One region of the Buttiauxella sp. JUb87 genome, then DNA from elsewhere that is predicted to be linked to it. Evidence: predicted binding sites of a transcription regulator. Region 1 holds the regulator's gene; each other region holds the start of a gene.
The links. The regulator CRP, encoded in region 1, controls carbon source genes, mostly activating them, when cyclic AMP is high. The targets are predictions, from matches to a motif close to ATGTGANNNNNNTCACAT.
Positions count from the first base shown of each region.

Region 2: bhsA (multiple stress resistance protein BhsA) is a predicted target of CRP. The motif match lies at 4,920-4,937, and genes of this name have one in related genera.
Region 3: EC843_RS19035 (PTS glucitol/sorbitol transporter subunit IIC) is a predicted target of CRP. The motif match lies at 5,052-5,069, and genes of this name have one in related genera.
Region 4: deoC (deoxyribose-phosphate aldolase) is a predicted target of CRP. The motif match lies at 4,008-4,025, and genes of this name have one in related genera.

Region 1 covers NZ_SNVY01000002.1:43,762-51,569, reverse strand. Annotated here, with positions in the region: gene EC843_RS08645 (putative adenosine monophosphate-protein transferase Fic) at 1-137, shown strand, start outside; gene pabA (aminodeoxychorismate synthase component 2) at 170-733, shown strand; gene EC843_RS08635 (aspartate aminotransferase family protein) at 834-2,054, shown strand; gene EC843_RS08630 (YccS/YhfK family putative transporter) at 2,058-4,142, opposite strand; gene crp (cAMP-activated global transcriptional regulator CRP) at 4,234-4,866, opposite strand; gene EC843_RS08620 (OsmC family protein) at 5,180-5,584, shown strand; gene EC843_RS08615 (phosphoribulokinase) at 5,602-6,486, opposite strand; gene EC843_RS08610 (YheU family protein) at 6,660-6,878, opposite strand; gene EC843_RS08605 (hydrolase) at 6,875-7,808, opposite strand, start outside.
Region 2 covers NZ_SNVY01000004.1:152,072-159,879, forward strand. Annotated here, with positions in the region: gene mfd (transcription-repair coupling factor) at 1-2,904, shown strand, start outside; gene EC843_RS16610 (L,D-transpeptidase family protein) at 3,123-4,043, shown strand; gene bhsA (multiple stress resistance protein BhsA) at 4,589-4,846, opposite strand; gene EC843_RS16620 (TetR/AcrR family transcriptional regulator) at 5,096-5,728, shown strand; gene EC843_RS16625 (siderophore-interacting protein) at 5,781-6,674, opposite strand; gene iutA (ferric aerobactin receptor IutA) at 6,868-7,808, shown strand, end outside.
Region 3 covers NZ_SNVY01000007.1:5,150-12,957, reverse strand. Annotated here, with positions in the region: gene mltB (lytic murein transglycosylase B) at 1-483, opposite strand, end outside; gene melR (transcriptional regulator MelR) at 711-1,643, opposite strand; gene EC843_RS19045 (alpha-glucosidase/alpha-galactosidase) at 1,893-3,251, shown strand; gene melB (melibiose:sodium transporter MelB) at 3,335-4,771, shown strand; gene EC843_RS19035 (PTS glucitol/sorbitol transporter subunit IIC) at 5,145-5,693, shown strand; gene EC843_RS19030 (PTS glucitol/sorbitol transporter subunit IIB) at 5,703-6,668, shown strand; gene srlB (PTS glucitol/sorbitol transporter subunit IIA) at 6,677-7,039, shown strand; gene srlD (sorbitol-6-phosphate dehydrogenase) at 7,060-7,808, shown strand, end outside.
Region 4 covers NZ_SNVY01000002.1:620,074-627,881, forward strand. Annotated here, with positions in the region: gene deoD (purine-nucleoside phosphorylase) at 1-220, opposite strand, end outside; gene deoB (phosphopentomutase) at 415-1,638, opposite strand; gene deoA (thymidine phosphorylase) at 1,712-3,031, opposite strand; gene deoC (deoxyribose-phosphate aldolase) at 3,090-3,869, opposite strand; gene EC843_RS11070 (NupC/NupG family nucleoside CNT transporter) at 4,210-5,490, opposite strand; gene EC843_RS11075 (TatD family hydrolase) at 5,659-6,438, opposite strand; gene EC843_RS11080 (patatin family protein) at 6,435-7,508, opposite strand; gene EC843_RS11085 (DUF1328 domain-containing protein) at 7,634-7,795, opposite strand.

The DNA.
Region 1 (7,808 bases):
CCGGTTATGTTCTGGACTGGAAGGACGTTGCTCCGCAAGCCTGGCAAGAAGCCAATCAGGCTGGAGCGCTGGGTGAGCTGGCAGCGCTGACGGAGATTTTCACTAAAGTGGTGAGTGAAGCGTGCGAAAGCGAATAGAATAGTGCGGTTCTTTTTACTCCGGAGCCGCGATGCTACTGCTTATCGACAATTACGACTCATTCACCTGGAACCTTTATCAGTACTTTTGCGAATTAGGCGCGGAAGTAGTGGTGAAACGTAACGATGAGCTGACCCTTTCTGAAATCAGCGCGTTGGTACCTGAAAAACTGGTTATCTCTCCCGGACCTTGCACGCCAACTGAAGCGGGCATATCCCTTGCGGCGATTACTCACTTCGCCGGAAAGCTACCGATCCTCGGCGTTTGCCTTGGACACCAGGCGATTGCACAGGCATTTGGTGCAACCATTGTCCGTGCCGAAAAAGTGATGCACGGTAAAACCTCGGCTATCACCCATAACAATACTGGTGTTTTCAGCGGCCTGAACAACCCTCTGACCGTGACGCGTTATCACTCTTTGGTTATCGACCCGCCATCGTTACCTGAGTGTTTTGAAGTGACAGCGTGGACGGATAAACACGAAATTATGGGTATTCGTCATCGCGAACTGGCGCTGGAGGGTGTGCAGTTTCACCCGGAAAGTATTCTCAGCGAGCAGGGGCATCAACTGTTAGCCAATTTCCTGAAGTATTGATTTTTTATTGCCAATAAATGATTTTTTATGCATATTTCATGATTATATTTTCACGTGTCTCTCATGAAGTTTTTATGCGTAAAAAGGGGATAGGCAATAAATGGCAACTGAACAATCCGCAATTACCCGCGCAACTTTCGATGAAGTGATTCTGCCGATTTATGCACCGGCTGAATTTATCCCGGTAAAAGGTCAGGGAAGCCGCGTTTGGGATCAACAAGGGAAAGAGTATGTTGATTTCGCGGGCGGCATCGCAGTCACGGCGCTGGGTCACTGCCATCCCACGCTTGTTGAAGCGTTAAAAAGCCAGGGCGAAAAGCTATGGCATACCAGCAATGTTTTCACTAACGAACCTGCGTTGCGCCTCGGGCGTAAGCTGATTGATGCCACTTTTGCTGAGCGCGTGCTGTTTATGAACTCCGGCACCGAAGCGAATGAAACCGCCTTTAAACTGGCGCGTTATTACGCTTCTACACGCCATAGCCCTTACAAAACCAAAATTATCGCCTTCCATAACGCCTTCCACGGTCGCTCGCTGTTTACCGTTTCTGTTGGTGGTCAGCCAAAATATTCCGACGGATTTGGCCCGAAACCCGCCGATATTATCCATGTCCCGTTTAACGATTTACATGCAGTAAAAGCGGTGATGGACGATCACACCTGCGCGGTGGTGGTGGAGCCAATTCAGGGCGAGGGCGGCGTAACGGCGGCGACACCAGAATTCCTGCAAGGCTTGCGTGCCTTGTGCGATGAGCACAAAGCGTTGTTGGTATTCGATGAAGTTCAGTGCGGCATGGGGCGTATCGGCGAGTTGTTCGCGTATATGCATTACGGCGTGACGCCAGATATTTTGACCAGCGCTAAAGCGCTCGGCGGCGGTTTTCCGGTGAGTGTTATGCTGACGACGCAGGAAATAGCGTCTGCATTCCATGTCGGCACCCACGGTTCCACTTACGGCGGAAACCCGCTGGCGTGTGCGGTGGCAGGGGCAGCATTTGATGTTATCAACACGCCGGAAGTGTTGAATGGCGTTACGGAAAAACGCCAGCTGTTCGTCAAGCATTTGCAGCACATTGACGAGCAGTATGATGTGTTCAGCGATATTCGCGGCATGGGTTTGCTGATTGGCGCTGAGCTGAAACCGCAATACCAAGGCCGTGCACGTGAATTCCTGCATGCCGCTGCTCTGGAAGGGGTGATGGTGTTGAATGCCGGTCCTGATGTTATGCGCTTCGCGCCAGCCTTGATTGTTGAAAATGCCGATATTGATGAAGGTATGGCGCGCTTTGCAAAAGCAGTGGCGAAGATCGTTAACGGATAGTCGTTAATCCGACCGCCGCAAGCGGTTCAGCCAGATACCATGATGTGGCCGCTGACGCCATGCAACCGAAGAAATAGTGTGCATGGTGCTGAGGTGGCCCAGAATCCGCTGTAAATGTTGCTCCATCGTGCTTAATGGCCCACTCGGAAGCCCTTCCAGTGGGTCAAGAATATTCGCGTCGTTAGTCTCACCTGGCCCATCATATTGCAGCCGCTGCTGGCATCGTTGCAGCGCAATTTCACACGACTGCAAATAGCGCTGGGCTAAATCCGGTGTCAGCATGTTGTGCTCGCGCGCAAGCGTAGTCATGGCGTTGATGTGCTCGACAATAAACTGGCTGTGCGTCACCCACAATTTCATATCTGCCAGGTAATGCGAGTTAAAACCGGGTTCCTGCATCGCCTGATTCAGTGAGTTAAACAGCGCATTATGGGCTTGATTGACCTTCATTCGTTGCCAGGCTAGCGGCGTGGGTTCGGGATCGTTGCTCAGAATCAGGCGAATCGCGTCCTGGTCTTTTTCAAGCGCGTCGTGGGCGTTCTGGCGCAACAAACCGCTTTGCCACTGCGGCCACAGCCAAACCATGCCGCCGAAGGCAATCAAACAGCCGAGCAGAGTATCAATCAAGCGCGGGACGATAAATTGCTCGGCGCTGAGTGTGAGCAGTTGCAGGGTATATACCGCCGTCACGGTAAAACCAATCGTCGCCCAGCCATAGCTCTGGCGAATAAACAAATAGCTGACCAGCGTAATGACCAGCATCGCGGCCAGGGCAATGCTTTGTGGGAAGTGAAAGTGCAGGGCGATACCCGCAATCGCCAGGCCAGCAATGGTCCCTGCCGAACGGTGCAGAATGCGTACCCGCGTGGCGCCGTAGCCGTTTTGCGTAACGAACATCACCGTCATTAAAATCCAGTAGGGTTTCGGCAGATGTAAAAATGCCCCGAAAAGACTGGCGATGGTTAGCATTACGCCTAGTCGGGCGGCGTTGCGCAGGGCGGCAGATTTCAACGACAAATAGCTTTTCAGTGCTGCCCACAGCGGTAAACGGCGCTGCCGGTCTTCCATTAAATCACGGGCGTACAGAGGGCGTTGGATGCGCAGCACGCGGGCGATACGGCTGAAGTGATAATGACAAAACTGCCCAACCGGGTTGTCCGGATTCTGGCGAGCAATTTTCTCGAGGGCTTCAATTTGTTTCTCCATCGTAAAACGCTGTGGGTAACGATGGTAGAGAATGTCATCGGCCAACACGCGCAAGCGTGCCGCAATGGTCTGCGCATTCCAGCGAATAACCGCTTCTGCATGGCTTTTCGCGACAAGTTTTTGCACCTCGGCAGGCTGGTGCAAACTGACGGAGATGTGCTCTTGCAAATCTAACGCTATCTGAAAAGAGCGTAACAAATGTTTGTAACCGTTCTGCTGATTTGCCGACAGCATATGCAGCTGTTGGTAGCAGATGGTGATCAGGTCTACGGCTTTTTGCTGGCGAGCCAGCAGTGGAGGCAGCGCTGTTTCGGGATCAGCATGTTGTGTCAGCATGCCGTATTTGGCTTCACAGTACTCCGCCAATTGGCGATAGAGCAGGCTTAACGTTTCGCGCAGCGGCTGCTCACGCCACATCCAGAACCAAAACCAGTTAAAGACTCCGTACCAAATCGTGCCGGAGACATATAACACCATCGGCTTCCAGATAGGCATATTGCCGGCCATGCTTAGCGTAAAGATGGCCGCAATCAGCGATGCCGGAAGCAAACGTGCGTGCAGGGCGCTGATTTCAGCGGTGACGCCCAACAAGAGCGCCATCACCATAAGAATGATGGGCAATGGGACCGCGGTGTAGAGCAGCAAAAGCTGCATGATTAAACTGCTGGTCGCAAAAAGAGTGCCGCCAACAATCAGGCGTTTAAAAAAACGCTTATGGGGTGTATCCAGACCAGCAATGTTGCAACAAGCGGGCACTAACGAGAAAAGCAGACCTAACTGCAAATTCCCCAGTAGTAAACCGATCCCCACAGGAAGGCACAGCACCAGCGTTTGCCGCAGTGCATAGTTAACTTCAGGGTGATAGATTAATCTTCTCCACATATGCTTGTCATACTTTGTGTTGCAGGTGTTTGGATTTTAAAGACAAAAAAAGGCGTGTCCATAAAGCAACACGCCTTTTTTGAAACGGAAATTAACGAGTGCCGTAAACGACGATCGTTTTGCCGTGAGCGGAGATCAGGTTCTGATCTTCCAGCATTTTCAAGATACGACCGACAGTTTCACGAGAACAACCGACGATCTGACCAATTTCCTGACGGGTAATTTTAATCTGCATACCGTCTGGGTGAGTCATTGCATCAGGCTGTTTTGCCAGGTTCAACAGTGTCTGCGCGATACGACCAGTCACATCGAGGAATGCCAGGTTACCGACTTTCTCAGAAGTGACTTGCAGACGACGAGCCATCTGGGAAGAAAGACGCATCAGAATGTCTGGGTTTACCTGGATCAGCTGGCGGAATTTTTTATAGGAAATTTCAGCCACTTCACAGGCAGATTTAGCACGGACCCAGGCACTACGTTCCTGGCCTTCTTCGAACAGCCCTAACTCACCAATAAAGTCGCCCTGATTCAGATAGGAGAGGATCATTTCCTTGCCCTCTTCATCTTTGATCAGAACAGCTACAGAGCCCTTGACGATGTAATACAGCGTCTCTGCTTTTTCACCCTGGTGGATCAGTGTGCTCTTCGATGGATACTTATGAATGTGGCAATGGGACAAGAACCATTCGAGAGTCGGGTCTGTTTGCGGTTTGCCAAGCACCATGCGCGGTTATCCTCTGTTTATAACTGGCTACCAACGACAGGACGCTAAACATCCTGTCTGGCGTTGCAAGTATTAGAATATTCCCCACTTTGGGGAGATGGCATGCAAGTCATTCTTGCTGCCTGTAATTAGTGACGTCCTTTGCATCTATGCATTACGTCAATGTATCAATGTAGCATCCGGATTGTTTTAGCATAGCTTTTGGCAGGTGTCTCCTATTGTCTCGTTTCAGCATGACGTAGGTCGCCTTCCGTTGCCAGTTTTGCTGCATCCGCGTACTCTGGAAGGTAATTTTTTCAATGGGAGAAGCAACATGCAGGCACGTGTGAAATGGGTTGAAGGGTTAACTTTCCTTGGTGAATCCGCTTCAGGACACCAGATTCTGATGGACGGTAATTCTGGCGATAAAGCACCGAGCCCGATGGAAATGGTACTGATGGCTGCCGGGGGTTGCAGTGCAATCGACGTGGTTTCTATTTTGCAAAAAGGCCGCTACGACGTCACTGACTGCGAAGTGAAATTGACCTCTGAGCGTCGCGAAGAAGCTCCTCGTCTTTTTACTCACATCAATCTGCATTTCATCGTGACAGGCAAAGAGCTAAAAGATAACGCGGTTTCCCGCGCGGTTGATTTATCTGCTGAGAAGTATTGCTCTGTTGCACTGATGCTGGAAAAAGCCGTAAATATCACGCACAGCTACGAAGTCATTGAAGGCTAGTGTGCAAAACAGGGCGGTTACTCGCCGCCCTGAATATTGATATTTCGTCCTTCTGCCAGACGCTTCACTAACGGCGTCATGATCAACTCCATCGCCAGCCCCATTTTGCCGCCCGGTACCACTATTGTATTGATGTGGGAAATGAATGAGCCTTGCAACATGGCGAGCAAGTACGGGAAATCGATGTCATCCAGCCCGCGAAAATGAATCACCACAAAACTTTCATCCAGCGATGGAATTCCGCGTGCAGCAAACGGGTTAGAGGTATCTACAGTCGGGACACGCTGGAAGTTAATGTGCGTGCGTGAAAATTGTGGCGTGATGTAATTGATGTAGTCGTCCATTGAGCGCACCACTGAATCCATCACCGCTTCCCGGGAATGCCCACGTTCGCTGGTATCACGCACCAGTTTTTGAATCCATTCCAGGTTGACAATCGGCACTACGCCAACCAGCAAGTCGACGGCATTCGCCACATCGTGCTGTGGGGTGACGACTCCACCATGCAATCCTTCATAGAACAACACATCGGTCGGTTCAGGCAGCGATTGCCATGGTGTAAACGTCCCAGGAATTTGGTTCCAGGGGACGGCTTCGTCATAGGTATGAAGATACTTACGCGATTTACCTTGCCCGGTTTTTCCGTACTCGATAAACGTTTGTTCCAGCAGGCCGAAGTCATTCGCTTCCGGACCGAAGTAACTGATATGGCGGCCTAAGTCGCGTGCTTTACGAATAGCCATATCCATTTCAGGACGCGTGAAACGATGGAAGCTGTCACCTTCAACTTCGGCAGCGCGCAGGTTGAGTTGCTGGAATATTTTGCGGAAGGCAAGGCTGGTGGTGGTCGTTCCCGCGCCGCTGGAACCTGTTACGGCAATAACCGGATGTTTGGCTGACATAAGGCAACAACTCCATGGGTAATCACAAGTGTGTGTTCGTAAGGGCTGGCCCTCACCCTAACCCTCTCCCCCTGGAGAGGAGACTGTCCGGATTTCGCTTTGGTTCTTCCCCTTCTCCCTCAGGGATAGGGCTGGGGTGAGTGTGGTTTTACTATGCAGTATAGAATAAACGCTTAGCCGCGAAGCTGCCCGCGAGCCATGATATTCACCGTTTCGTGAAGCTCCGACCATACCAGCACAGCCTCGCCACTTTGTAGCTGGCGCTTAACATCGGCCACTTTTTGCTCCAGCGAACGCTCTTGTTCACCATAATCGGTACCTTCACGTAATACAAAGGATTCAATCAGATTATCAAGCGTTTCGGGGGGGAGATCTTGCCAGGGAATCATCATAATGACGGGTCCAAAAATTTAGACAACCACTGCGGGATGCGTTGCTCAAGCCACATTTCCGGACGCCGTAGCGTGCCACCAACAAATCCAACATGCCCACCATAGCGCGTCAGTTGATACTCAATATTGGCAGGCAGTATCGCTGTGTCGGGGATCACATGGTGATCCATAAACGGGTCATCTTTAGCGTGAATGATTAACGTCGGCGTTTTGATTTGCGGCAGCAACGGCATGGCGCTGCATTGACGATAGTAGTCGATAGCATCTGCAAAGCCATGAATCTTCGAGGTGATCAAATCGTCAAACTCACGCAGACGACGCACTCCTTTAAGCTGGCGCATATCTACCGGGAGTGTGCCTGGATAGCTTCTGAGCTTACGTGCCGCATTTTTCTTCAGCAGATTTAACAGATAATGTTGGTAAACGCGTGAGAAACCTTTCTCGATATGCTTGCTGCAATGCTCCAGCATCAGCGGGGCAGAAACCACTACACCTGCCTGTAGCGTACAATCTGCGCCTTGTTTTGCCATTAAACAGGCGAGCATGTTACCGCCGAGAGAAAACCCGACCGCCGCCGTGGGGGCTTTACCGTAACGTGTAGAGAGCCAGTTGAGGAAATAGCTGCCATCTTCGGTTTCGCCGGAGTGATAGATGCGTTTCATGCGATTCGGCACGCCGCTACAGCCACGGAAGTGCATCACCACACCCAACCAGCCTTGCTTACGCGCGGCATCAATTAACCCATGTGCATACGGGCTGTGCAGGCTTCCTTCAAGACCATGAAAAACGACTAACCGTGGTTTATGCGTTGCCTGGCGTGGGTCTTCACTCCATGCAAGATCAACAAAATCCCCATCCGGCATATCCAGACGCTGCCAGTGAGGTTTGAAATTGAGGCGGCGGCGAATTAAGCGTGGGAGCATGGTTTGC
Region 2 (7,808 bases), on a different contig from region 1:
ATCGACTTCTTTGATGACGAAATCGACAGTCTGCGCGTGTTTGATGTCGACACCCAGCGCACGCTCGAAGAAGTCGACGCCATTAATTTACTTCCCGCACACGAATTCCCGACCGATAAAAACGCCATCGAGCTGTTCCGTAGCCAGTGGCGCGACAAGTTTGACGTGAAGCGTGAACCTGAGCATATCTATCAGCAAGTCAGCAAAGGCACGCTCCCGGCGGGGATTGAGTACTGGCAGCCGTTATTCTTTAGCGAGCCATTACCAGCGCTGTTTAGTTACTTCCCCAAAAATACTCTGCTGATTAATACCGGCGATATCGAAACCAGCGCCGATCGTTTCTGGCAGGATACGTTTGCCCGTTTCGAAAATCGCGGCGTCGACCCGATGCGCCCGTTGCTGCCGCCAGAAAGCCTGTGGCTGCGCGTGGACGAACTGTTCAGCGAGTTAAAAGCCTGGCCGCGTATTCAGCTCAAAACCGAATCGTTAGCGGACAAAGCCGCGTTCACCAATCTGGGTTATCGCGCCCTGCCTGACCTTTCTGTTCAGGCACAGCAAAAAGCCCCGCTCGATAACCTGCGTAGATTCCTTGAGTCGTTCGCCGGCCCGGTGGTGTTTTCCGTAGAAAGTGAAGGCCGACGTGAAGCACTGGGTGAGCTGCTATCACGGATAAAAGTGGCGCCAAAGCGCATCTATCGTCTTGATGAAGCCGCCGATAATGGCCGTTATTTGATGCAGGGTTCCAGCGAGCATGGGTTTATCGATACCCTGCGCAACCGTGCATTGATTTGCGAAAGCGACCTGTTGGGTGAACGCGTCAGCCGCCGCCGTCAGGATAGCCGCCGTACCATCAACCCGGATACCTTGATTCGTAACCTGGCTGAGCTACATACCGGCCAGCCGGTGGTGCATCTTGAACATGGCGTTGGGCGTTATGCTGGATTAACCACGCTTGAAGCGGGCGGCATAACAGCTGAATACCTGATGCTGACCTATCACGGCGACGCCAAACTTTACGTGCCGGTTTCATCGCTGCATTTGATCAGCCGCTATGCGGGCGGTGCCGAAGAAAATGCGCCGCTGCATAAACTTGGCAGCGATGCCTGGTCACGCGCCCGTCAAAAAGCCGCCGAGAAAGTGCGCGATGTGGCTGCAGAATTACTGGATATTTATGCGCAGCGTGCCGCAAAACAAGGTTTTGCGTTTAAGCATGACCGCGAACAGTATCAGCTGTTCTGTGATGCTTTCCCGTTTGAAACCACACCGGATCAGGCCCAGGCTATTAATGCGGTATTGAGCGACATGTGCCAGCCGCTGGCAATGGACAGACTGGTGTGCGGTGATGTGGGCTTTGGTAAAACCGAAGTGGCGATGCGCGCCGCCTTCCTCGCGGTGGAAAACCACAAACAAGTTGCTGTGTTAGTGCCGACCACCCTGCTCGCTCAACAGCATCTGGATAACTTCCGTGACCGCTTCGCCAACTGGCCTGTGCGTATCGAAATGTTATCGCGTTTCCGCACGGCCAAAGAGCAAGCGCAAATTCTGCAGGAAGCCAGCGAAGGGAAAGTCGATATTCTTATCGGCACCCATAAGCTGCTGCAAAATGATGTGAAGATGAAAGATCTCGGCCTGCTGATTGTCGATGAAGAGCATCGTTTTGGCGTGCGCCATAAAGAACGGATTAAAGCGATGCGCGCCGATGTCGACATCCTGACGCTAACTGCAACACCGATTCCACGCACGCTGAATATGGCAATGAGCGGAATGCGCGATTTGTCGATTATCGCCACCCCTCCGGCACGCCGCCTGGCGGTGAAAACCTTCGTTCGCCAGTACGATGAACTGGTCGTCCGTGAAGCCATACTGCGTGAAGTGCTGCGTGGCGGCCAGGTTTACTATCTTTATAACGATGTGGAAAACATCCAGAAGGCGGCAGACCGCCTCGCGGTATTAGTGCCTGAAGCACGTATCACCATTGGTCACGGGCAAATGCGTGAACGCGAACTGGAACGAGTGATGAACGACTTCCACCACCAGCGTTTTAACGTGTTGGTGTGTACCACGATTATTGAAACGGGTATCGATATTCCGACTGCCAATACCATTATCATCGAACGTGCCGATCATTTCGGCCTTGCGCAGTTACACCAGTTACGTGGCCGCGTCGGGCGTTCGCATCACCAGGCTTACGCATGGTTGTTAACCCCGCACCCAAAAGCAATGACCACCGACGCACAGAAACGCCTGGAGGCTATCGCTTCTCTCGAAGATTTAGGTGCCGGTTTTGCGCTTGCGACTCATGACCTGGAGATTCGTGGTGCGGGTGAGTTACTTGGCGAAGGCCAAAGCGGCTCGATGGAAACCATCGGTTTCTCGCTGTATATGGAGATGCTGGAAAATGCGGTCGATGCGCTTAAAGATGGCCGCGAGCCGTCACTGGAAGATTTGACCAGCAGCCAGACCGAAGTTGAACTGCGCATGCCTGCCCTGTTGCCTGATGATTTTATCCCGGACGTCAATACCCGACTGTCATTCTATAAACGCATTGCCAGTGCAAAAACCGGGCATGAACTGGACGAGTTAAAAGTCGAGTTAATTGACCGCTTTGGCCTGCTGCCGGATCCCGCACGTAACCTGCTGGATATTGCCGCGTTGCGCCAGCAGGCGCAGAAACTCGGGGTGCGTAAAATTGAAGGCAACGAAAAAGGTGGCGTGATTGAGTTTGCCGAGAAGAACCATGTCAATCCGGTTTGGCTGATTGGCTTGCTGCAAAAACAGCCTCAGCACTACCGTCTGGATGGGCCAACTCGCCTGAAATTTATTGAAGATCTCGCCGACCGCAAAGCCCGGATGGAATGGGTGCGTAACTTTATGCAGCAGCTCGCGCAGAACGCAGCGGCTTAATCTGCCAGCAGTGCCTTAGAGCTTTCTATCTAAGGCACTCTCTTTGTAACATTTACACATCCTTTCAATCCGCCAGGACTTCCCTACACGCACTCCCGTCATAATCATCAATTAACCTTTTTATAACATGCATACTATTCATAGGGTTTATTGTGATTACCTCTCAGAGCATTTCATCATCTCGCAAAGCACGCGTCGTTCGCTGGCTGGCGTCGATCATGCTGGTTAGCGCAACGCTGGTCTCATTTCAGGCAGTAGCCAACTCTTATCCTTTGCCACCAGAAGGAAGCCGATTAATCGGCAAGAACTTTTTCCATGTCGTGAAGGATGACGGCGGTTCGCTGGAAGAGATTGCGAAAAAATACAATGTCGGCTTCCTGGCTTTGCTCCAGGCAAACCCTGGGGTTGACCCTTATGTCCCTCGCGCTGGAAGTGTGCTGACAATTCCGCGCCAAATGCTGTTACCTGATGCACCACGCCAGGGGTTGGTACTCAACCTGGCTGAATTGCGTGTTTATTATTATCCGGCAGGAAAAAACAGCGTGACCGTTTACCCGATTGGTATTGGCCAACTCGGTGGAGATACCGTGACGCCAACCATGGTGACAACCGTTTCAGACAAACGCGCCAACCCAACCTGGACACCAACCGCCAATATTCGCGCACGCTACCTGGCAAATGGCATTAAACTCCCGGCGGTAGTGCCTGCCGGCCCGGATAACCCGATGGGCCACCATGCGATTCGCCTTGCGGCCTATGGCGGGGTCTACTTGTTACACGGCACAAATGCTGATTTTGGTATCGGTATGCGCGTCAGTTCTGGCTGTATTCGTCTGCGCGATGGCGACATCAAAGCTCTGTATAAAGAGATGCCGGTCGGGACGCAGGTGCGCATCATTAATACCGCGATTAAGACCTCAATTGAACCCGACGGCAGCCGTTTAGTTGAAGTCCATCAGCCGCTGTCGAAAGATATTAATGACAATCCGCAAGTGCTGCCGATTGTGCTCAATGAGCAGATGAAACAGTTCCAGTCCGCACCAGAAACGGACGCGGTGGTGATGGAAAAAGCCATGCAGCACCGTTCTGGCATGCCGGTAATGGTCAATGCAGACCCTGCGACAACGACCGAAATTTAGATTTTCCCCAATAGAAAAGGCCCTGTGTTTCAACAGGGCCTGAGACTGATGACAAACTTCTTCGTAGGTCGGATAAGCGCAGCGTCATCCGACACCACTGGCGTAAATGGTGGATGACGCTAACGCTTATCCACCCTACAAAACACATTTATCACCCTTTGTCAGCAATCTGAGGCCCTGGTTTTCAACAGGGCCCGAGACTGATGACAAACTTCTTCGTAGGTCGGATAAGCGCAGCGTCATCCGACACAACGGGCGTAAATGGTGGATGACGCTAACGCTTATCCACCCTACAAAACACATTTATCACCCTTTGTCAGCAATCTGAGGCCCTGGTTTTCAACAGGGTCTGAGACTGATGACAAACTTCTTCGTAGGTCGGATAAGCGCAGCGTCATCCGACACCACTGGCGTAAATGGTGGATGACGCTAACGCTTAGCCACCCTACAAAACACATTTATCACCCTTTGTCAGCAATCTGAGGCCCTGTTTTCCAACAGGGCCTTTTTTTTAGATTCGGAGTTAATGCTCAGAGGGCAGCGTCTTATTTATAAATAACCGCGGTACCGTGCAAAGTGTTTGGACCGGTGACTGAAGTAATACGGTATGAGCTTGCACCCATTTGATCTGCTTTTTCTGCCAGTTGATCTTCCAGAGAACCCAGGTTTGTCCCCCCAGTTGCCGTGATGGTACCGACTTTCTGTTGGCCATTTGGTGTTGCCTGAACTTCAACAGCGGCAAAGCTTGCGAAAGAGATTGAACTAAGAACCACAGCAGCGATGAGAGTTTTAACGTTTTTCATGATTTTTTACCTTGAGCAGATGATTTGTAAGGTCGTTAAGTTATTTACTTAACGATCGATAGGTAAATCATAAACGTGATCTTCATCACACGTCAAATTATTTTTATAACGCTCGTTAATTATTTTATAAACATACTATTTTTCATTACGATAGGATTAATTTATTTTTATCCTAAATGCCTATAGCTACTGAGTGTTATTATTTTTATAATGATCGTTCATTAAACAGACAAAGGTTAAACGGCACATATGTCATCTGATATAAGTTGCATCAAAAAAAGCCGTGGCCGTCCGAAGGTGTTTGACAGGGAAGCAGCACTCGACAAGGCCATGGCTTTGTTCTGGCAACACGGCTACGAAGCCACTTCTATGGCGCATTTAGTGGAAGCTACCGGCGCGAAAGCCCCGACGCTGTACGCCGAATTCACCAATAAAGAGGGGTTATTTCGCGCCGTGCTGGATCGTTATATCGCCCGTTTTGCGCAAAAACACGAAGCGTGTTTATTCTGCGAAGAACGCAGTCTCGAAGAGGCTCTGGAAGATTATCTGTCTCATGTTGCGAAACTTTTCACCGACAAAGACACACCTGCGGGCTGCTTTATCATCTGTACTTCATCAGTGCTGGCGACCTCTTCGGATGATATTTCAGCCGTGATCAAAGCCCGCCATGCCATGCAGGAAGAAACGCTGATACGTTTTCTGAGCAAACGCCAGGCAAGAGGCGAGATTCCGTCTGAAAGCTGTGTCCGAAAACTGGCGAAGTATCTGTGTTGTATCGTTCAGGGGATGTCAGTCAGTGCGCGTGAAAATGCCAGTTATGAAGAGCTGTTGCAGATAGTGAATACCACGATGCGGCTGCTGCCAGAATTGAAGAAAGTTTAAACTGCGCAAAGGCGGATAACGCAAACTTATCCGCCTTAGCTAAAACACTGCTTTACCGTTGCCGCCCTTTACTCCAGTAAGCCATAAAGTTGATAGCATCATGGTTCACGCCACATTCTCCTATCAAATATCGCCGCAGCATTTTCACCACCGTCGACTCTGCCGCAACCCAGCCATAAAACGTATTGCTGGCGGTCGTGGCTTTATCCCACAGTAATTCACCTTCGGCTTCCTCATTGACCGTTTCAGCAACGCCCGCCGTTTTAGGCAGTTGTGCGTCGGCTCTGACTGCTTTTAGCAAGCACTCCCCGTGTCTCGCGTTAGAGGTTTTACGCGGCAACCAGTGAATGCTGGCAAAGCTATATGCGCTTAAATCCACACAATCGCCCTGCTCTGGCACCTCGAAAAATGCCTGTATTTGTGGTGGATTTGGCTGCGTCGCCAGCAGTTCAAGAATGCCTCGTGCCGCAGGCAATGCGGTTTCATCGGCAATAATCAGTGCCTGACGCAGGCCCTGAGGCGGCGTCCATTCATATCCACCACTGTCACCAGAATAAGCAGCATTCGGGGCGACAATTTGTATTTTGTCGCCAGCTTCAGCGGCAATCGCCCACGCAGAAGCCGGGCCTTCGGTACCATGGCTGACGAATTCAACCGTCACTTCCTGGCGCGCAGCATCGACGTGGCGCAAGGTATAAGTGCGCACAATCGGCCGCTTCTCTTTGGGCAATTCTTGCAGTAGCTGATACCACTGTGCTTGCTCTGGCAACGTTGGGATTGAACCGTCCTCTGACGGAAAAAGCATTTTGATGCGCTGATCGGGTGCATCACATTTCATGTTTGCAATGTCCGGACCGCCAAACACCAGGCTCAACAACGAAGGTGAAACTTGTGATTTATGCACTAGCTGCACATTAAACAATCGATAGCCTTGCCCCCCTGCCATTTCGACTCCTCTGCCGTCTCCGGCTACATCCACAAAAAGTAAACCACAGAAATCATGTGATTATTCATGAGATTAATTTGAGAAATACTATCAATTGAGATTGATAATGAGAACCGTTATCGGCAAAATCCAGCTCGTTCTTATTTCAAAACATTTATAAATGTTAATATTTTCCATCTAAGGAATGATGATGATGCATAAAAACGCGCGCTGGGTGCTTAACCCGTTGCTTCTGGCGATGATGGCTCCGGCTGTCGCGCAGCAAACTTCCGAAGAAAACATTCTGGTTTCTGCCAACCGTACACACCGTACTGTGGCTGAAATGGCACAGACCACCTGGGTCATAGAAGGCGCTGAGCTTGAACAGCAGATTCAGGGAGGAAAGGAGCTGAAAGACGCACTTGCACAGTTAATTCCCGGTCTGGATGTCAGCAGCCAAAGCCGCACCAACTACGGCATGAATATGCGTGGCCGCTCTATCGTGGTGTTAGTGGATGGCGTGCGCATGAACTCGTCCCGTACCGATAGCCGCCAGCTAGATTCCATTGACCCGTTTAACATCGAGCATATTGAAGTGATCTCCGGTGCGACATCACTGTATGGCGGCGGCAGTACCGGCGGCTTGATTAATATCGTGACGAAGAAAGGCCAGCCTGAAACACAGCTGGAATTTGAAAGCGGGATTAAATCAGGTTTCAACAGTAGCAAAGATCACGACGAGCGCGTCGCAGGCGCGATTTCTGGCGGTAACGATCATGCATCAGGGCGTTTATCGGTGGCGTATCAAAAATTTGGTGGCTGGTATGACGGCAACGGCGACCAAACCCTGCTCGACAATACACAGACCGGTTTGCAGTATTCTGACCGTCTGGATGTCATGGGTACGGGCACATTAAATATTGATGAAACCCAACAGCTGCAACTGGTGACACAGTATTACAAAAGCCAGGGTGATGATGATTACGGCCTGGATTTAGGGAATAATTTCTCGGCGGTAACCGGCAATGGCAAGGCGTATGTCAGTGACCAGCTTAATTCAGACCGTATTCCTGGCACCGAGCGCCATCTCATTAGCCTGCAATATTCCAACAGCGATTTCCTCGGGCAGGAATTGGTGGGGCAGATTTATTATCG
Region 3 (7,808 bases), on a different contig from region 1:
CCAGCGAGTTTCCACGCCGATAATCCCAACAATAATTTCTGGTGGCACGCCGTAAACCTGGAAAGCGCGTTTCAGCGCACTATCGTATTGATTCCAGAAAGCCACGCCATTTTGCACGTTATCTGGGGTGATAAATTTGCCGCGATAACGCAACCACGCCCCATTTGGGCCCGGAGGTGGTGCAGTAGTAGGTGCCTGCTGGTCCATTAAACGCAGCACGTAATCCAACCGTTTGGCCTGAGATAACACTTCATGCAATTGCTGGCGGTCAAAGCCATGCTCACTCACCATTTTATTGATGAATTTTTCGGCTTCAGGATTGTTGGCAAAATCCCCCGTCTGCATAAACACATCATGCTGCGGTTGCAGCAAGAACCCCCCTGAAGGTGCGCCAGCTTGCTGAGGCGAAGTTTCAGTTTTTGGTTTACTGCTACAGGCAGCAAGCAAAACGATAAGTGGAAGTAACGCGACGGAGTAACGCATGTGAGGGATATCCATATGACTGACGACGAATGTGTATTCCTTATGGTAAATCATATTTGACTGCCTGAAAAAGAAGTCCGCTGTCATAACCTCAAAAAGGACGCCAAATGTACGTTTTGTGGCCCCTATTTTATTGCTCTCACCACCTGAATGACGAAACAGGAACCCTTCTTCGATGCCTGCATCCAGAGGATTTTAACCGTGTCTATGCCGGTAAAAACGCAGTATCAATAACTTGAGTTTTTTGATTGGCTGAGCTTGCGATATTTTTGCGGGGACATGCCAACATATTTATTAAAAGAGCTGTAGAAGCGACTACTTGAGCGAAACCCCGCAGTCAGCGCGATATCAAGAATTGTTTTATCGGTGTCGTTGAGTAACGCACGCACATGGTTAATACGCATCGCCGTAATATATTGCTTCATTGTCAGTTGCATCACACGATGGAAAATTCCCATCGCATAGTTTGCATTAAGTTTTACATGTTCGGCGATGTTTTCAATGGTGAGGGCCTGGTCGTAATTAGCCCCGATAAACTCCAGCATTTGACTAACATAGAACTGCGCGTGGCGCGACACACTACCGCCATTGCTGTGCGTACTGGGTGTTTTATTCACCAGAATAGGTTGCCAACCTGACAAACTCAGACGTTTAAGCATGAGCCCTATCTCATCAATGGCCAACTGGCGAATCTGTTCATTCTGGCTGTTCATTTCCTGTTGCCAACGCTGAACTTCAAATTGGCTAATTTGTTGGGCTGCCAACGATTTAATCACCATACCGTGGGTCACATGATTTATCAGTTGCCTATCCAGTGGCCATGAGAGAAACAGATGCATCGGCAGGTTAAAAATCGCCATATTCTGGCAATCACCGGGACGGGTGAGTTGATGAGGGGTACACGCCCAGAACAGGGTGATATGCCCTTGTTTGATTTGCACTATTTCATTGTTAATCAGGTATTCCACATCACCGTCGAACGGAACATTTATCTCGACTTGCCCGTGCCAGTGGCTGGATTCCATATAGTGCGGCCGACGCAGCTCAATATCCATGCGCTGATATTCAGAATAAAGTGCCAACGGGCTACGCGTTTCACGGTCGGTACTGTTACACATATGTGGATCAGGCGGTAGGCGGCCAGTGTTGATGTTCATCATTCTCTCCGGTTCCTGAATTATCATAAATTGTGGCACATATCCGAATGAAGTCTCCCCCTCACATTGATATTCCTTATAAATCTATGCCCGTATTCTCTTCTTTATTGGCAAATTATTCCCATAAACTCATATTACAGCGAACGAAAGAGTAAATATGAGCTTGTGGGAATTCTCTGCAGGGAAGATGGAGGAGAAGTCTTTACTGACATGCCACTCTGATTCTGTTTAACAACACCACGGAGAATTACCATGTCAGTGTCAGTTCCTAAAATTACCTTCATCGGTGCGGGCTCCACCATATTTGTGAAGAATATCCTTGGGGATGTCTTCCATCGCCCAGCACTGAAATCTGCCCATATCGCTCTGATGGATATTAATCCCACCCGGCTGGAGGAATCGCACATCGTTGTGCGCAAGCTGATGGATTCGGCTGAAGCCTACGGCAAGATTAGCTGCCATACCGATCAGAAAAGTGCCCTTGAGGGGGCTGACTTTGTGGTGGTAGCCTTCCAGATCGGCGGCTACGAGCCCTGTACCGTCACTGATTTTGACGTCTGTAAACGCTTTGGCCTGGAGCAAACCATAGCTGACACCCTCGGCCCTGGCGGCATTATGCGTGCACTGCGAACCATCCCGCATTTGTGGCAAATCTGCGAAGACATGCTGGAAGTCTGTCCTGATGCCACGATGCTGAATTACGTCAACCCAATGGCAATGAATACCTGGGCGATGTACGCACGTTATCCGCAAATCAAACAAGTGGGTTTATGCCATTCCGTTCAAGGTACCGCGGCAGAGTTGGCCCGCGATTTGGATATCGACCCTGCTACATTGCGTTATCGTTGTGCTGGGATTAACCACATGGCGTTTTATCTTTCTCTGGAGAAAAAAAATACCGATGGGGAATACATCAGTATCTATCCTGAGTTGCTGAATGCTTACGAGTCCGGGCAAGCGCCAAAGCCAAACGCTCACAGTAATCCTCGCTGTGAGAATATTGTCCGCTATGAGATGTTCAAAAAGCTGGGTTATTTTGTGACAGAATCCTCAGAGCATTTTGCTGAATACACACCGTGGTTTATCAAGCCTGGCCGCGAGGATTTAATTGAACGTTATAAAGTGCCGCTGGATGAGTATCCAAAACGCTGTGTCGAGCAGCTAGCAACCTGGCGCAAGGAGCTCGAAGAGTACAAAACAGCTGAAAAAATAACGATTAAACCGTCTAAAGAGTACGCCAGCACTATTATGAATGCTCTATGGACCGGTGAGCCGAGCGTTATTTATGGCAACGTACGCAATGACAAACTTATCGATAACCTTCCGCAAGGATGCTGCGTAGAAGTCCCTTGCCTTGTCGATGCTAACGGCATTCAACCCACCAGAATTGGCACACTCCCCTCGCATCTGGCCGCATTAATGCAGACTAACGTGAATGTGCAAACGTTACTGACAGAAGCCATCCTGACCGAAAACCGTGATCGCGTTTATCACGCCACGATGTTAGACCCCCATACTTCTGCCGTCCTTAGTATTGAAGAGATTTACGCATTGGTCGATGCCCTGATTGAGGCACATGGCAATTGGTTGCCAGAGTGGCTGCACCGCTAATCATCGCGAACGCCGGGTTATATGCCCGGCATATGTGTGACTAATAACAGAGGTGGGCGCTGGTAACAGTACCCTTGAACCCTATGAGCATATCGATTGCAACAAAACTCAGTTACGGATTTGGAGCGTTTGGTAAAGATTTCGCTATTGGTATTGTTTACATGTATCTGATGTATTACTACACCGATATCATCGGCTTATCGGTGGGGGTGGTTGGTACATTATTTCTGGTCGCCAGAATTTGGGATGCGATCAATGACCCCATTATGGGCTGGATAGTCAATAACACGCGTACGCGTTGGGGAAAGTTTAAACCATGGATTTTGATAGGCACGATAACCAACTCCGTGGTGTTGTTCTTATTATTCAGCGCGCACCAGTTTGAAGGTACAACCCAATTAGTGTTTGTCTGTGTCACCTATATTTTATGGGGTATGACATACACGATTATGGATATCCCGTTCTGGTCACTGGTTCCCACCATTACGCTGGATAAACGCGAACGTGAACAACTGGTTCCTTTCCCAAGGTTTTTTGCCAGCCTCTCGGGGTTTGTTACCGCCGGTATTACCCTACCGTTTGTGAAGTATGTCGGCGGGGCTGACCGCGGATTTGGTTTCCAGATGTTTACCCTGATCTTGATAGCCTTCTTTATTGCCTCGACTATTGTCACATTACGCTATGTCAAAGAGGTCTATTCATCGGACAACGACACCACTACCGAGAATAGCCGGCTGACATTAAAAACCATTGTCGGGCTTATTTATAAAAACGATCAGCTTTCGTGCCTGTTAGGTATGGCTTTGGCCTACAATATTGCCGCCAATACCATTACCGGCTTCGCGATTTATTATTTTACTTATGTAATTGGCAATGCCGACCTCTTCCCGTATTACATGTCTTACGCCGGTGCGGCAAACCTGCTCACGCTAATCCTGTTCCCTCGCCTGGTGAAAGCATTATCCCGGCGCGTTTTATGGACTTGTGCCTCAACGTTACCCATTCTCGGTTGTTGCGTACTACTGTGGATTGCCCTGGTGGGTTATCACAATATCTGGATGATTTCACTGGCTGGGGTACTACTCAATGTTGGCAGTGCACTGTTCTGGGTACTGCAGGTCATTATGGTGGCGGATACCGTCGATTATGGTGAATATAAGCTCAACGTACGCTGTGAAAGCATCGCCTACTCAGTACAAACGATGGTAGTAAAAGGTGGCTCGGCATTTGCTGCGCTGTTGATTTCCATTGTGCTTGGCATTATTGGTTATGTGCCAAATGTCGTTCAAAGCGAAAGTACGCTCATCGGCATGCAATTCATCATGATTGCTCTGCCTGCAGTGTTCTATCTCATCACCCTGGCTTTCTATTTCCGTTTCTACAAACTTAACGGCGATATGCTGCGTAAGATCCAAATCCATGTGCTGGATAAATATCGTAAAAAACCCGAGTTCATGACGCCAGAACCACAGAGGGCAAAAGTTAGCAATGTGGTCAACGCATCAGAAGCAAAGGTGTAAAATGCAGTAAGGTAAAAACGTAATGCCAGCCACATTAGGTGGCTGGCATTACAAGCAATTCAATCTCCTCCACAGTGGCCTTTCAAATCGTTGACCACGCCGCCAATCGCATCTTCTCGCCCCCACAAATCCGCATGACCATAGCCCATTCTCCTGATGAAAGGGGATTCCTTATGGCAAATCAGAAGCAGTAAACCCTCTTATCTCCCCTTTCAGTTCACCATTAAACTTTCCATTTAAAATTAAATTACCTTTCAAATTAACAGATTTATGTTTCACAATGAGATCTAAATAACATACATGAAGGTTTCAAAGTGATTATTATGAGCTGCCACTGACCGCAGAGTGAGCATTTACCCTTCAGGAGATAACAATGATCGACATGATTACCCATGGAGCTGAATGGTTTATTGGCCTGTTTCAAAAAGGGGGAGAAGTTTTTACCGGCATGGTGACCGGTATTCTTCCGCTGCTAATAAGCCTGCTGGTGATAATGAACGCGTTAATTAATTTCATCGGCCAGCATCGCATCGAACGAATGGCGCAGCGCTGTGCCGGAAACCCGGTTTCCCGTTACCTGTTACTGCCTTGCATCGGTACGTTTGTGTTCTGCAACCCGATGACGCTAAGCCTGGGGCGCTTTATGCCGGAGAAATACAAACCGAGCTATTACGCCGCCGCTTCATACAGTTGCCACTCAATGAATGGCCTTTTCCCTCACATCAATCCAGGCGAGCTATTTGTGTACCTCGGGATCGCCAGCGGGCTGACCACACTTGGTTTGCCGCTGGGTCCACTCGCGGTGAGCTACCTGCTTGTCGGTCTGATCACTAACTTCTTCCGTGGCTGGATAACCGACCTCACGACCTCGATCTTCGAGAAGAAAATGGGTATCGAACTGGAACGCCAGGTGCGACTTTAAGGAAAAATCATGACGCAACTTATTCGTATTGAGAAAGGCCAGGGCGGCTGGGGCGGCCCGCTGATTCTGCCGGTCGAACCCGGAAAAAAAATCGTCTACATCACCGCAGGGACTCGCCCGGCGATTATCGACAAACTCAGTGAAATGACGGGCTGGCAAGCGGTAGACGGCTTTAAAGAAGGCGAGCCGCCGGAAGCAGAAATCGCTGTGGCGGTGATCGACTGTGGCGGAACATTGCGCTGCGGGTTGTACCCGAAACGCCGCATCCCGACCATTAATATCCATGCCACCGGCAAGTCCGGGCCAATGGCGCAGTACATCGTTGAAGATATTTACGTTTCCGGTGTGCGCGAAGAAAACATTAGCTGGCAAGCAGATGAAACGCAGTCCGTCGCGAAAACGCCGGTTCGTGAGTACGACACCAGTAAGAAAATAACGGAACAAAGCGATGGATTGCTGGCAAAAGTCGGCATGGGCATGGGCTCTGCCGTAGCGGTGCTGTTTCAGGCCGGGCGCGACACCATCGATACCGTTTTAAAAACCATCCTGCCGTTTATGGCGTTTGTCTCAGCGCTTATCGGCATCATCATGGCTTCAGGATTAGGCGACTGGATTGCTCACGGCCTGGCTCCGCTGGCCAACAATCCCGTCGGACTGATAACCCTGGCGCTGATTTGTTCATTCCCGCTGCTCTCACCTTTCCTCGGCCCAGGGGCGGTTATCGCACAGGTTATCGGGGTGCTGATTGGCGTACAAATTGGCCTCGGTCACATTCCACCACATCTGGCGCTCCCCGCGCTGTTTGCCATCAATGCGCAAGCAGCCTGTGACTTCATCCCGGTGGGCCTCTCTCTGGCTGAAGCCCGACAAGACACGGTGCGCGTCGGCGTGCCATCGGTATTAGTCGGCCGCTTTTTAACGGGCGCGCCAACCGTGCTCATCGCCTGGCTCGTGTCCGGTTTTATCTATCAATAAGGTGGATTATGCGAACTATTTATCAAACGACTATCACGTACATCGGCCAGTCCGCCCGCGAAGCGCTGGATGACAACATGCTGATCACTTTTAGCGAAGGCGCGCCAGCAGATATTCAGGACTTCTGTTTTATTCACTGCCACGGCGCATTGAGCGGCACGCTTGAACCCGGTATCGGTTTTGAACTGAACGGGCAGCATTACGATGTCACCGCAGTTGGCGACGTCGCTCAACAAAATTTACAGGAACTGGGGCATATCACCCTGCGTTTCGACGGTGAAGCGCAGGCGGAATACCCGGGTACCGTCCATGTTAACGGGCCACTACCTCACAACATTGAAACGGGCTGCCAGTTGAAGTTTTTAGTCTAAGCACATTAAAGGAGTAGAGCATGAACCAAGTTGCCGTTGTCATTGGGGGAGGACAAACCCTCGGAGCGTTTCTCGCCCATGGGCTTGCGAAGGAAGGTTATAAAATTGCCGTGGTAGATATCCAAAGCGAAAAAGCGGCCCGCGTCGCCCAGGAAATTAACGACCAGTACGGTGCTGGCATGGCCTGGGGATTTGGCGCTGATGCCACCAGCGAACAGAGCGTAACCGCGCTCGCCAACGGAGTAGACGAGATTTTCGGCCAGGTGAATTTGCTGGTCTATAGCGCCGGAATTGCCAAAGCGGCATTTATTGGTGATTTCGCGTTGGGCGATTTTGACCGTTCGTTGCAGGTCAATCTGGTGGGATATTTTCTGTGCGCCAAAGCGTTTTCAGCATTGATGATCCGCGACGGCGTACATGGCCGCATCATCCAAATTAACTCTAAATCCGGGAAAGTGGGCAGCAAACATAATTCCGGCTACAGCGCGGCAAAGTTCGGCGGCGTAGGGCTGACACAATCACTGGCACTGGATTTAGCAGAGTACGGCATTACCGTGCATGCCTTGATGCTGGGCAACCTGTTGAAATCGCCAATGTTTCAATCATTACTCCCGCAATATGCCGAGAAACTGGGCATTGCGGCGGATGAAGTCGAGCAATATTACATCGACAAAGTCCCGCTCAAGCGTGGCTGCGACTATCAGGATGTGCTGAATACGCTGCTGTTTTATGCCAGTGATAAAGCATCGTACTGCACCGGGCAATCAAT
Region 4 (7,808 bases), 580 kb from region 1:
TGTAAATCGAGCAGGATGGGATACCCATGCCGTGGCCCATTACAGAAATTTTGCGGCCTTTGTAAGTCCCGGTGAAGCCCAACATGCCACGCACGTTGTTCACTTCACGAACATCTTCAAGGAAAGTTTCAGCGATATGTTTTGCGCGCAGCGGGTCGCCTGGCATCAAAACGACGTCTGCGAAATCACCCATTTCTGCATTAATGTGTGGCGTTGCCATGTTTTTATTCCTTGTTTTAAGAGGTTAACGTCTGGGCGGATAAAACATCTCACCCAAATCTGTAATCCATATACCCTAAATAATTCGAGTCGCAGGTAGGCGGCAAGAAAGCGAATCCCCAGGAGCTTACTTGAGTAAGTGACTGGGGTGAGCTTTTGCAGCCAACACCCCTGCGGCTCGAAGAATGACGGGTATCACAGCATGTTCTTGCCGTAGTCCATATCTGAAACACCGAAGTGTTTCGCCACGGTCTGGCCGATATCCGCGAAGGTTTCACGATGGCCCAGAGAGCCAGCTTTCACTTTCGGGCCGTAGACCAATACCGGAATGTGTTCGCGAGTATGGTCAGTACCTTGCCAGGTTGGGTCACAACCGTGGTCAGCGGTGAGGATCAGAATATCGTCCTCTTTCAGCAATTCCATCAGTTCTGGCAGACGACGGTCGAACAGTTCCAGCGCGGCGGCATAACCTGCTACGTCACGACGGTGACCGTAAGAGGAGTCGAAATCGACGAAGTTGGTGAACACGATAGTGTCGTCACCCGCTTCTTTCATCTCGGTAATTGTCGCGTCAAACAGCGCATCCAGACCGGTCGCTTTCACTTTTTTGGTGATACCGACTTCAGCATAGATATCTGCGATTTTACCCACGGAAACAACCTGACCATTTTTTTCATCAACCAGTTTTTTCAACACGGTTGGAGCTGGTGGTTCAACAGCCAGATCATGGCGGTTGCCGGTACGCTGGAAGTTACCCGCTTTGTCACCAACAAACGGACGCGCGATAACGCGACCAATGTTGTAGCCGCCTTCGGTCAACTCTTCGCGGGCGATTTCGCACAGTTCGTAGAGTTTATCGAGGCCGTAGGTTTCTTCGTGGCAGGCAATCTGGAACACGGAGTCAGCGGAGGTATAGAAAATCGGCTTGCCGGTTTTCATATGCTCTTCGCCCAGTTCATCCAGAATCACAGTACCGGAAGAGTGGCAGTTACCGAGGTAACCTGGCAGGTTTGCGCGCTCGACCAGTTTATCCAGCAATTCTTGCGGGAAGCTGTTTTGGGTATCGGAGAAGTAGCCCCACTCGAACAGCACAGGAACACCGGCGATTTCCCAGTGGCCTGACGGAGTGTCTTTACCAGACGAAAGTTCATGCGCCCAACCGTATGCACCGATAACTTCTGCGTTACCGTCCATGCCCGCCGGGATTTTACCGGTAGAACCTTCAGCCGCTTTCACCAGACCCAGGCGAGTCAGGTTAGGCAAATGCAGTGGCCCTTTACGGCCTTTGTCGGCTTCGCCATTTGCACAAGCTTGCGCGATATGGCCGAAGGTATCAGAGCCAACGTCGCCAAAGCGGTCAGCATCTTCAGTCGCGCCAATGCCGAAAGAGTCCAGCACCATAATAAATGCACGTTTCATAATTTCTCCTGCGTCGTTGCGCCTGAAACGCCCGAGAGCGTTTCAAAAAGTGATCAGATCAGTATGCCAGCATTTAGCTAATACGGCGATAAACGTCTGGCGTTTTAGCCGGTGCCGTATCGTTAACTTTAATTGCCGCTTTAACCGCACGAGCCGCTTCTTGCCACTGACTTTCGCTTGCAGCGTGAATCACCGCTAACGGGCGAGAAATCTCAACGCTATCGCCCAGGCGCACCATATCGGTGAAGCCGACGCTGTAATCCAGGGAATCAGAAGCCTGACGACGACCGCCGCCCATCGCTACCACCGCCATACCTAGCGCGCGGGTGTCCATTTCGGAGATGAAGCCATTTTTATCTGCATAAACCGCTTTGCTCAGCACGGCGGTTGGCAGGTACTTCGCATAGTTTTCGACGAAGTCTGTCGGGCCTTTTTGCGCCGCAACCATGCGACCAAACACTTCAGCCGCTTTACCGTTATCGAGCACCGCTTGCAGTTTCTGGCGGGCTTCGGCGTCATCTTTTGCCAGATTGCCGGAAAGTAACATTTCCACGCACAGCGCCATGGTGACTTCATGCAGGCGCGGGTTGCGGTATTCGCCGGTCAGGAATTGCACCGCTTCGCGAACTTCAACCGCATTACCTGCGCTGGAGGCCAGCACCTGGTTCATGTCGGTCAGCAGCGCAGTGGTTTTAACGCCTGCGCCATTTGCCACGCCAACAATCGCTTCGGCGAGCAATTCAGAAAGCTCATAAGTCGGCATAAATGCACCGCTGCCGACTTTCACGTCCATCACCAGCGCATCCAGGCCTTCGGCCAGTTTCTTCGCCAGAATGGAAGCGGTAATCAGCGGGATGGAGTCTACGGTCGCGGTAATGTCACGCGTGGCGTAGAAGCGTTTGTCCGCCGGAGCAAGCGAGTTTGTCTGGCCGATAATTGCCACGCCGACGTTTTTAATAATGTCGCGGAAACGGTTATCGTCCGGGAAAATATCAAATCCAGGGATTGCTTCGAGTTTATCGAGCGTACCACCGGTATGGCCTAAACCACGGCCAGAAATCATTGGGATGTAACCGCCACATGCCGCCACCATTGGGCCAAGCATTAATGAAGTCACATCACCGACACCGCCCGTTGAGTGTTTATCAACGATTGGGCCGTTCAGATTGAGGCTCTTCCAGTCCAGCACGGTTCCTGAATCTCGCATCGCCATGGTCAGAGATACGCGTTCCGGCATAGTCATGTCGTGGAAGAAAATGGTCATTGCCAGTGCTGCAATCTGCCCTTCAGAGATAGTGTTATCCCGAATACCATTGATGAAGAAACGAATTTCCTCATCGCTTAGCGCATGACCATCACGTTTTTTACGAATAATTTCTTGAGCGAGGAACAAGGTAACCCCCTGAATTCATCAGGTGAAATGCGGCGGGGAAACCGCCGCAAGGAAGAGATTAGTAGCCGCTTGCGCTTTTGCCGTCACCGTGACCCAGCGTTTTTAACAGGCTCGCGAGCAGGCTGGACGCACCAAAACGGTAGTGACGGGAATCAGCCCAGTCAGCACCAAACAGTTCATCCGCGATAGACAGGAACAGCGCCGCATCTTCAGCAGTACGCACGCCACCGGCTGGTTTGAAACCAACGGTTTTCTCAACGCCCATATCACGGATCACTTCCATCATGATGCGAGCGCTTTCCGGCGTGGCATTGACCGGTACTTTACCGGTAGAGGTTTTGATGAAATCAGCACCGGCTTTGATAGAAATTTCCGACGCTTTACGAATCAGGGCTTCTTCTTTCAGCTCGCCGGTTTCGATGATCACTTTCAGCAAAACGTTTGCCGCAGCACAGGCTTCTTTACAGGCTTTAACCAGGTCAAAACCCACTTGTTCGTTACCCGCGATCAGCGCGCGGTATGGGAACACCACATCAACTTCGTCGGCACCGTAAGCGATAGCCGCGCGGGTTTCAGCCAGCGCAATTTCGATGTCGTCGTTGCCGTGTGGGAAGTTGGTCACGGTAGCAATGCGGATCTCAGGAGTGCCCTGGGCATTCAGAGTTTTACGAGCAATTGGGATGAAACGAGGATAAATGCAGATCGCCGCAGTATTACCTACCGCTGTTTTGGCCTGATGACAAAGTGCTACCACTTTTTCATTGGTGTCATCGTCGTTCAGGGTAGTCAGGTCCATCAATTTCAGGGCACGCAGACTGCTTGCAGTTAAATCGGTCATAACACTCTCCAACAAAAGATATAGAAGTCTCTGGCTTCGAAACTCAACACGTTGGAGCGGACTTGGTTCCTTGAAGAGCAGAGGTAACACGGGTCACCGTCACGTTGAGATCCTTCTCACCGCACATCATATGTAGCAATGTTATAATTATAACATTCACCATCTTGATAATATTGTGTCTCGCTTCACAAAAGCCAAAGGAGAAATTACATGCTTTGTACAGTATATGTGATTTAACAAGGTTAGATAGAGTAAAAATGTGATTCAAATATAAAAAAATGGCCGGCAAAAGTGCCGACCATTGATTTCACAGGGATGTTATAATTTTAACATCACCTTTTTATAATGACAGGAACACCCCGGCAATTGTCGCACTCATCAGGTTAGACAAGGTACCTGCTGCTACAGCCTTCAGGCCAAGCTGAGCAATATCGTGACGGCGGTTTGGAGCCATGCTTCCCAGGCCACCAATCAGGATAGCGATAGAGGAAAGGTTAGCAAAACCACACAGCGCGAAGGAAATAATGGCTTTGGTGTGATCTGAAAGAACTTGCAGGCCTGCTGCCGCAACGGTGGCGTCATCTTTCAGGTATTCCCCGAAGTTCAGGTAGGCGACAAATTCGTTGATGATCAGTTTTTGGCCGATGAAGGAACCCGCAACGTTAGCTTCGCTCCATGGCACACCGATAACCCACGCCAGCGGTGAGAACACCCAACCAAGGATCAGTTCCATCGACAGTTGCGGGTAGTTAAACAACCAGCCGCCAATGCCAGAAAGCATCCCGTTCAGTAAGGCAATCAGAGCCACAAACGCCAGCAACATTGCGCCTACGTTTAGAGCCAACTGCATACCCGAAGCTGCACCTGATGCCGCAGCATCCAGCACGTTCGCTGGGCGATCTGGATCGTTTTTCATCGATTCCAGCTCTGGTGCATCGTTTGGTGTTTCTGTTTCAGGCAGGATGATTTTTGCAAACAGTAAACCGCCGGGTGCCGCCATGAAGGATGCTGCAATCAGATATTCTAGCGGTACGCCCATTTGTGCGTAACCGGCCAACACGGAACCTGCCACGGATGCCAAACCACCACACATGACGGCGAAAAGTTCTGAACGCGTCATGGTCGCGATATAAGGACGGACCACCAGCGGAGCTTCAGTCTGGCCAACAAAGATGTTGGCTGTCGCAGACAGGGATTCAGTGCGAGAGGTTTTCAGCAACTTACGCAGGCCGCCGCCGAGAACACGAATCACTAACTGCATGATGCCCAAGTAGTAAAGCACTGCAATCAGTGAGGAAAAGAAGACAATAATTGGCAGAACGCGCAGGGCAAATACAAAGCCGCCGCCGCCAAAGACTTCGAACATTTTGTCCGAAACCAGGCCACCAAACAGGAAGGAAATACCGGCGTTACCGTAAGCGATAACGTTAGCGACACCTTCAGACATGGCCAACAGAACTTTACGACCGACCGGAACATACAGGATAAGAGCACCGATGCCGACCTGGATAATCCATGCGCCCAGAACAGTGCGAAGATTTATCGCTTTGCGATGACTGGAAAGTAAAACGGCGATCAGCAGCAGAACGATCATGCCGATCAATCCCATGAAGAGTTGCATACAGAATCCCTGTGTATTAGTTGATAAAAGTGAAAGCGAGCTAAAAACCGACAACTGGCGGGATTATAGCGGCAGGGAAGCCAGCAAATGGAACGGCAATCACGTATTTATACACATTCATGGAAACGTTTATCTTATAAGGTGAGCTGGATCACATTTTGTTACTGACTATTTCAGATTGAATAATTCATTGCAGTTATGAATGAAAGTATTTGCGATAACATCCGCAGGTTCAGAACGGAGAGAACAAAGGGTTTGAAAAACCTCAACAATGCGTTCCGGACGATTAGCCTGTCCTTGCCAGCCATTGAGTGGCATATCGGGAGCATCCGTTTCCAGCACCAACGCGCTGAGCGGTAGTTGCGCCATCACATCGCGCGTTTTGCTGGCTCGCGGATAGGTTATGGTTCCCCCCACTCCAATCTTGTAGCCCAATGCCACAAAACGTTCAGCCTGTTGCAGGCTGCCCGAAAAACCATGCACCACACCGGCTCGCGGTAAATCGTGGCGTTTTAAATGGGCAGCGAGTTTGTCGTGGGTACGACGTGAATGAAGGATGACCGGCAAATCATAACGTTTTGCCAGCTTTAACTGCGCATCGAGCATCGCTTCTTGTTTCTCAAAAAGCGGATTATCCATATAGAGATCAAGACCGATCTCGCCAATTGCCACAAGCTTTTTCGGACGTTGTTGCAGATGATGTTCCAGCAACGCCAGTGACGCATCCTGGTGTTTGTGAATCACAATCGGGTGCAAGCCCAGCGCGGCATACAACGGCGGATAATTGTCGGCCAGAGCCAGAACGACACCAAAGCGCTCGGCTTCAATGGCCGGAACGATAATTTTTTCGACACCCGCTTGTGCAGCAAGCGCCAGACTACTGGCTTCGTTATTGCTAAACGGCGGGAAGTCGAAGTGACAATGCGTATCGTAAAAAGTCATTGTCACGCCGTACCTTCATTATTAAAGGTGGAATCGTTCGCCTCTGGGGTTTCAATCACCGCCTGAGATAAAGGCTCATGCGTCACGATTCCCGGCGCCACCACAACCGGGCCTGGCACGATAATACGCGGATGATGGCGTTTTATCGGCGGTTGAGCCGCCAGCAGTTTACCCACGGTAGCAAGGAAATAGCGCCCGCATAAACGGCCCGTTTTATAGTCCGTATTCAGCGCGGGCATTCGGCTGCCAAGCGCCATGCTCATCAGTGGCTTCGGCGGATAGATTTCGAAAATACGCAGTTTGCCCGGTGGCTTTTCAATAAAATTCTGTATCTCACGATAACTTGCCTCGTGATGTTTCACCAAATGGAGCAACGGTTGCAGGCTGCTATCGCCAAGCCAGCGCTCCATGCGTTTAAACCATTCAGGCGTGTAATACATTTGCGAAGGAACAGTACGGATAACCACCAACGTATCAGCCCCCAGGCGCACGGCTTCGCGAACCGGAATCGCATCGCTTATTCCACCATCCTGATAACCGATGCCATCAATCTCTACCCCGCTACGGTAAAAACCCGGGATGGCGCTGGAGGCTTTGAGGATATTCAGCCAACTTGTGCTGTTCGGCGAAAAGTAACCTGGGGTGTAATCATCACTGCGACAGGCGCACATATAGAACGCTTTACCGGACTCAAACAGTTTTTCCGCGCTCGACATTGAGAGCGGAATTTTTGACGATGTGGCCTCAACCAGCCAGTCGAGATCGATAAGATGCCCGCCACGCACAAAGCGCAGAGGATCAAAAAATTCACGGGTCGTGGTAAAACGGGTGATCACTCTTCTGGCATAACCAGGCTGGTGACAAACATAAGCGGAAAGGTTTTGCGCACCCGCGGAGGTGCCTAAGAAGAGATCGAACGGGTTGAAGTTAGCGCGCATAAACTCGTCCAGCACGCCGGCTGTAAATATCCCACGCTGCCCGCCACCTTCACAAATAATGGCGAGTTTTCCTGGACGAAACGTTGGAAGCGCAAGCGGCGCAATGTTGCCGAGCGTTACGGGTATTCTTTGTCCCACCCTGCTTTCCTTAATCTAAAGGATATTTATTATTGGTTATTTGTTAGTCGCTTAAAAACGCGAGAGCCAGTCTAAATAGACTGGCTCTCTGGTCTGTCTCTAATGGTTATAGCACGTAAAAATCGCTATGGGCGTTTTCGGCCCATAAACAGGCTAACCAGGAACAGAATAATACCTACCACAAAGACAATTTTTGCAGCACCTGCCGCAGTACCCGCAAGAGTACCAAAACCCAGAGCTGCTGCAATCAACGCAATGACCAGAAAAATAATGCCCCAACGAAACATAAGCCTCTCCTTA